Regions from separate parts of the Massilia sp. NBRC 108631 genome, predicted to be linked through region 2. Evidence: predicted binding sites of a transcription regulator. Region 2 holds the regulator's gene; each other region holds the start of a gene.
The links. Region 2 encodes sigma-54, which starts transcription at its own class of promoters, with help from an activator protein. Its sites were predicted from a motif close to TGGCANGNAANCTGCTTT; they were not measured.

Region 1 (2,269 bases), on a different contig from region 2:
AGCAGCGAGTGGCTGTTGGAAGGATCGGTGCCGAAGTAATAGCACTGGCGCAGCGGCAGATCGGTGATGGAGTGGCCGGACTGCGCGCCGAAGCTCTGCTGCCACCACGGCTGCTCGAAGCCCATCAGGATCTTGTAGGCCGGTTCGGGGATCACGGCCGCCAGGTTGCGCTGCAATTCCTCGTTGCGGAAGAAGAAGCTGTCCTGCGCCAGCAGTTCCAGCGCACGGCGCGGCATGGCCAGCACCACGCTGTTGGCGTGCACGGCCCACGGCGCGCGGCCGGGGCGGTTCAGGAAATGCAGCGTGTAGCGGTAGCCCGGCTTGCTCGAACGCGTGAAGCCCAGCAGCTGGTTCTCGCGCCAGATGCAGCCGCCCGGCTCGGCCAGGTAGGCGTCCGCCAGGGCGTAGGCGAGGCCGTCGTAGCCGCCGGCGATGGTCTTGTACTCGGTGCCGGCGTTGGAGAGGTCGCCCACCATGTAGGGCAGGGCTTCGGCCGCGTTCCAGTTGATGGTGTTGGAGTAGTAGCCGCCGGCGTCGGCCAGGTAGTTGTAGCCCTCCTGGCCCACGCGGTCCTTCAGCATGTTCCAGAAACCCAGCTCGTTCACCAGCGCGTCCTGGTAGGGACCGGCGAAGCAGTAGCGCAGCTGCGGCTTGATGCGGCTCCAGTCCTCGGCGGTCAGCTCGAAAGTGTAGTCGTAGGCGCCGTAGTGCTTCACCTTGTCGGCGTAGCGCGCGTTGAACCACGGGTCGGCGGTCAGGACTTCGTACACCACCTTGTTGAACAGCTGGTCGGCGCTGTAGCCGATGTCGGCCTCGCTCAGCATGTAGCGGGTGAGTTGGCGGTCGCCGCGGGCCTGGGCGCGCTTCCACGCGTCGGCGCGCAGGTACTGCTTGCGCAGGAAGGCGAACAGGTGGGCGTTGTCGCCCATGGGGAAGGGCACGCTTTCCAGCGCGTGGCTGAACACCTGCTCGATCAGGGTGGCGACGATGGCCTGCGAGGACATGTAGCGCATGCCGCCCAGTTCGCCCACCACGTCCATGCCCGGCAAGACGACCGACTCCAGCCGCCCGCCGATGCGGTCGTCCATTTCGAACAGCTGCACCTGGGAGCCGGGCAGGCCGCCGTCGGTCACCAGGCGCCAGGCGCTGTACAATCCGGCCGCGCCGGCGCCGACCACGGCGACCTCGGTGCACAGGCCGTCCTGGTAGGTGCTGTTCATGGGGATACTGGTCAGTTCACTGCGTGTTTTCATCTTGTTGCTCCTGCAATTCATCGTTACTGAATGTCAATAGCAATCCCCATGCCTGCGCGCAAGAGTGGGGAAACCGCGTGATTTGCATATTGCAACCATTCCGTTTCATTAATTGACATGTCAAGCGGCGGGCTTTACATTGCCATTTACACTAGGAGAAGACTTTGGTTGCAGGCTTGAACGATACCGATTACACGCTGACCTCCCCGCTGCGCGACGCCGAAGTCAACGGCGGGCCGGTGCTGGCGCTCACGGTGCTGTGGCATCCCGACGCCGCACGCATCGGCGAACAGTACCTGGACGGCAGCGGCGACGGCGTGATCGAGCTGGGCCGCTTCATGCCCATGTTCAGCCGGCCCGGCAAGGACCGGCTGCCGCTGGGCTACGGCGGCATCTCGCGCCAGCCGCTGCGCATCGCCCGCACGCCGGACGGCGGCGTGGAAGTGACGCCGCCGGACAGCCGCATGATCTTCGAGCTGGACGGCGAGGAAGTGCGCGCCGTGCAGCACCTGGGACCGGAGCGCGTGGCTGAAGGGACCGTGCTGGGCCTGGGCCGCGCCGTGCTGCTGTGCCTGCACTGGGCCACCTCGCTGCCGCGCCACAACCCGGTGGCCGGGCTGCTGGGCGTGGGCAGCGCCGCCATCATGATGCGCGAGCAGATCCGCGCCGCCGCGCAGACCAATATGCCGGTGCTGCTGCTGGGCGAAACCGGCAGCGGCAAGGAAGTGGCCGCGCGCGCCATCCACGCCATGGGGCCGCGTTCTGGCGCGCCGCTGGTGGCGGTGAACATGGCCACCCTGAACGAATCGCTGGCGGCGGTGGAACTGTTCGGCGCCGCCAAGGGCGCCTACACCGGCGCGCAGACCGTGCGCATCGGCCTGTTCGGCGAGGCTGACGGCGCCACCCTGTTCCTGGACGAAATCGGCAACACCCCGGCCGTGGTGCAGCCCATGCTGCTGCGCGTGCTGGAAAGCGGCGACTACCGTCCCGTGGGCGCGCCGGCAGACCGCCACAGC
Region 2 (2,269 bases):
CGACAGGCTTTCCACGTACACAGTCTTGCCGGACATTCGCAGGTTGATCTCGGCCTTCTGCCTTTTGTCTTTCTCGGTGAGGTTATCTACAGTCAGGATGACAGCAATATCAATAACTTGATCGAAATGGCGCTTGACCCGTTCCAGCTTGTTCTGCACGTATTCACGGATGGCGGGGGTCACTTCGAGATGATGTCCACTGATGGTGAGATTCATACACACTCCTAAAGATAAGGGTTCGTACGCTTTGGTGTTTTTGGCGCGCAGGGGAACCCAAGTAAAACTACAAAGCTTTACGCAGACTTACCGGAGGGATTTTCAAGGCTTCGCGATATTTGGCAACAGTCCGTCGCGCAATTACCATGCCCTGTTCACCCAGCATGTCCGCAATCTTACTGTCGGATAAAGGATTTTTCGGGTCTTCAGCTCCTGTCAATTGCACAATCAGCGCCCGTATCGCCGTCGAGGATGCTTCTCCTCCTGCTTCGGTGGCGACGTGACTGCCAAAGAAATATTTCAACTCAAACATCCCATGCGGAGTCAGCATGTATTTCTGAGTTGTTACGCGAGAAATAGTGCTCTCGTGTAGTCCCAGTGTATCAGCAATTTCACGCAACACAAGGGGTCTCATGGCAACGGCGCCATGGCTGAAAAAGTTCTTTTGTCTTTCTACTATCGCCTGCGCCACGCGCAAAATGGTGTCGAAACGCTGGCGCATATTCTTGATCAGCCACTTGGCTTCCTGCAGCTGCGCGCCCATGGCCGACTCGCCCTTGCCCTGCTTGAGCATGTTGGCGTACAGCGCGTTCACGCGCAGGCGCGGCATCACGTCGTTGTTCAACGTGACCTGCCAGCCGTTGCGCGCCTTCTTCACGATCACGTCCGGCACCACGTAGTCGGATACGTCGGAGGCGAACTCGGCGCCCGGATGCGGATTGCACTGGCGGATCACCGCCTGCGCTTCGCGCAGGTCTTCGTCGTCGCAGTCGAGGGCTTTTTTCAGCTTGTTGAATTCGCGCTGCGCGAACCAGGCCAGGTGCTTTTCCACGATGCAGATGGCCATGCGGCGCGTCACCAGCGGCACCCCGGGCATGCGCTTGATCTGCAGCGCCAGGCACTCGGACGCGCTGCGCGCGCCCACGCCGATAGGGTCGAAACTTTGCAGCAGCGTGAGCGCCGTCTGCAGTTCCTCGAGCTCCACGTCCGCCTCTTCCGGCAGGCGCGCATGGATTTCCTCCAGCGGCTCTTCGAGGTAGCCGTTTTCGTCCAGCGCATCGATGATCAGTTCCATCAGCACGCGGTCGCGCGGCTGCTGCACGGTCACGCGCATCTGCTCCATCAGGTGCTCGCGCAGGGTGCAGTGGCTCGCTTCGAGCTGCGGGCGCGAGTCCTCGTCGTCCGGCGCCTTGCTGCGGCCGGCGTCGCTCCAGTCGGTATCGGCCTCGGCGCCGCTGGCGCTGTCGCCGTCGCCGCTGGCGCCCTCGAAGGGATCGCCCTCGCCGGCCGGTGCGCTGTCCTGCGCCGGTGCGCCCACTTCGGCCGGCGAGGCGTCCGCGCCGGTGGACTGGGTCGGGTTGATGGCGCCGTCGCCCAGCAGCCGCAGCGAGCGGTCCAGCGGGTCGTCCAGCCGTTCCAGCAAGGGGTTCTCGCCGAGCAACTGCTCCAGTTCCTGGTGCAGCTCCAGCGTGGACAGCTGCAGCAGTCGAATCGACTGCTGCAGTTGCGGCGTCAGCGCCAGGTGCTGAGAGGTGCGGAGTTGCAGTGACTGTTTCATGGCGGGCTTACATGCGGAAGTGTTCGCCGAGGTAGACGCGCCGCACCGATTCGTCGGCGATGATATCGTCCGGACGGCCGGACGCCAGCACGCTGCCCTGGTTGATGATGTAGGCGCGGTCGCAGATGCCCAGCGTCTCGCGCACGTTGTGGTCGGTGATCAGCACGCCGATGCCGCGCTCCTTGAGGAAGCGCACGATGCGCTGGATCTCGATCACGGCGATCGGATCGACGCCGGCAAACGGTTCGTCGAGCAGCACGAAGCGCGGGTTGGTGGCCAGCGCGCGCGCGATTTCCACGCGCCTGCGCTCGCCGCCCGACAGCGACAGCGCCTGGTTCTCGCGCAGTTTCTCGATTTGCAGGTCGGCCAGCAGGCGGTCCAGGCGCTCGTCGATCTCGGCCTTGCTCAGTGCCTTGCCGTTTACGCGCTGGATCTCCAGCACGGCGCGGATGTTGTCCTCCACCGTCAGCTTGCGGAACACCGACGCTTCCTGCG
Region 3 (2,269 bases), on a different contig from region 2:
CCGGCCAGCCGTAGCCCAGCAGCAGCGGGGCGCAGGCGCTGATTTCGGCGTGCAGATTGGGATGCGGCCGCGCGCCCAGCGCCGCCAGCGCGTTCTTCAGCGACCACTCCGCCAGCGGAACGATATCGTCCGCGCGCTTGCGCAGCGGCGGCAGCGCCAGGCGCAGCACCGCCAGCCGGTAGAACAGGTCGGCGCGGAAGCGGCCTTCGCGCACACGCTGCTCGAGGTCGCAGTGGGTAGCGCTGATGATGCGCACGTTGATGGCGATCGGCCGCGTGCCGCCGACCCGCACCACTTCGCGCTCCTCCAGCACCCGCAGCAGGCGCGTTTGCAGCGCCAGCGGCATTTCGCCGATTTCGTCCAAAAACAGCGTGCCCCGGTTGGCCGCTTCGAACAGTCCCGCGTGCCCGCCGCGCCGCGCGCCGGTGAACGCGCCTTCCTCATGCCCGAACAGTTCGGACTCCAGCAGCGACTCGGCGATGGCGCCGCAATTGACCGCCACGAAGGGCCGGTTCGCCCCCAGCGCGCGCGGCGCTTCGCGGTGGATGGCCTGCGCCACCAGTTCCTTGCCGCAGCCGGTCTCGCCCTGGATCAGCACCGTGGCGGGTGACTTCGCGTACAGCACCACGGCCTGCCGCGTCTTTTCCATCGCGGCCGATTCGCCGCGCAGATCGTTCAGGCCATGGCGCGCGCGCAGCGTGTCCGCCACCACGCCCACGCGGCTGCGCGCGCGGTTCGCCTCGAGCTGGGTCAGGCGCGCCATTTCCAGTGCGTCGTCGAAGGCGCGCCGGATCGATGCGGCGGAGTACATGAACACCGCCGTCAGCCCGGCTTCCTCGGCCAGGTCGGTGATCAGCCCCGCGCCGACGATGGCGCGCACGCCGGACGCCTTCAGGTCGTTGATCTGGGCCCTTGCATCCTCTTCGGTGGCGTAGGTGCGCTGCGCCACGTCGAAACCGAAGGTGGCGGTAAACTCGGCCAGCTCGGTCATCTTGTCCTGGTAGGTGATGACGCCGATGCGTTCGGACACCCGCCGCGCGCGCGCCAGTGCCTGCATCACGTCGAAACCGCTGGCCTTGGCGATCACTACCGGCACCGACAGCCGCCCCTTCAGGTAGGCCGCGTTGGAGCCGGCTGCGATCACCGCGTCGCAGCGCTCCGTGGCCATGCGTTCGCGGATGTGGCGCGCCGCCTCGTCGAAACCGAGGTTGATCGGTTCTATCGTGGCCAGCTCGTCGTATTCCAGCGTGATGTCACGGAACAGCTCGGACAGGCGCGACACGGCCACCGTCCAGATTACGGGTTTGTCGGCGGCATCGAAGGGCGGGGGAGAAGCATGGCGCATGTTTCAATTGTAGTCCATTCTGGTTTCAATGTTTCATTGTGTTTCAATATGAAACACGCAACGCTGTTGCCCATGGAGGCAAGTGCTTGATTTTGCGGTACTTCAGCATCTGGCACGGCATTTGCAATAGTGGCTGCAACCTAACTTGAAAGGGCATCACATGAGCCAATACTCCGCAGGCGCCGCGTTCCGCAAAGCCGTCCAGGAAGAGTCCCCGCTGCAGGTCGTCGGCGCCATCAACGCCAACCACGCGCTGCTGGCCAAGCGCGCCGGCTTCAAGGCCATCTACCTGTCCGGCGGCGGCGTCGCAGCCGGTTCGCTGGGCCTGCCCGACCTGGGCATCTCCAACCTGGACGACGTGCTGACCGACGTGCGCCGCATCACCGACGTGTGCGACCTGCCGCTGCTGGTGGACGTGGACACCGGCTTTGGCGCTTCCGCCTTCAATGTGGCGCGCACCGTCAAGTCCATGATCAAGTTCGGCGCCGCCGCCATGCACATCGAAGACCAGGTGGGCGCCAAGCGCTGCGGCCACCGTCCGGGCAAGGAAATCGTATCGAAGGCAGAGATGGTGGACCGCATCAAGGCCGCCGTCGATGCGCGCACCGACGAGAACTTCGTCATCATGGCCCGCACCGACGCGCTGGCCGTGGAAGGCCTGGACGCCGCCATCGAGCGCGCCGTGGCCTGCGTGGAAGCCGGCGCCGACATGATCTTCCCTGAAGCGATGATCTCGCTCGACATGTACAAGCAGTTCGCCAAGGCGGTGGGCGTGCCCATCCTGGCCAACATCACCGAGTTCGGCGCCACCCCGCTGTTCACGGTGGACGAGCTGCGCTCGGCCGACGTCGGCCTGGTGCTGTACCCGCTGTCCGCCTTCCGCGCCATGAACAAGGCTGCGGAAAACGTCTACGGCGCGATCCG

Region 1: AC6H42_RS27360 (flavin monoamine oxidase family protein) is a predicted target of sigma-54. The motif match lies at 1,290-1,307, and genes of this name have one in related genera.
Region 3: prpB (methylisocitrate lyase) is a predicted target of sigma-54. The motif match lies at 1,456-1,473, and genes of this name have one in related genera.

The regions. Positions count from the first base shown of each region.
Region 1 covers NZ_BAAKJE010000250.1:49,595-51,863, forward strand. Annotated here, with positions in the region: gene AC6H42_RS27360 (flavin monoamine oxidase family protein) at 1-1,253, opposite strand, end outside; gene AC6H42_RS27365 (sigma-54-dependent transcriptional regulator) at 1,430-2,269, shown strand, end outside.
Region 2 covers NZ_BAAKJE010000245.1:12,421-14,689, forward strand. Annotated here, with positions in the region: gene hpf (ribosome hibernation-promoting factor, HPF/YfiA family) at 1-216, opposite strand, end outside; gene AC6H42_RS26265 (RNA polymerase factor sigma-54) at 284-1,774, opposite strand; gene lptB (LPS export ABC transporter ATP-binding protein) at 1,782-2,269, opposite strand, start outside.
Region 3 covers NZ_BAAKJE010000025.1:13,761-16,029, forward strand. Annotated here, with positions in the region: gene prpR (propionate catabolism operon regulatory protein PrpR) at 1-1,345, opposite strand, end outside; gene prpB (methylisocitrate lyase) at 1,506-2,269, shown strand, end outside.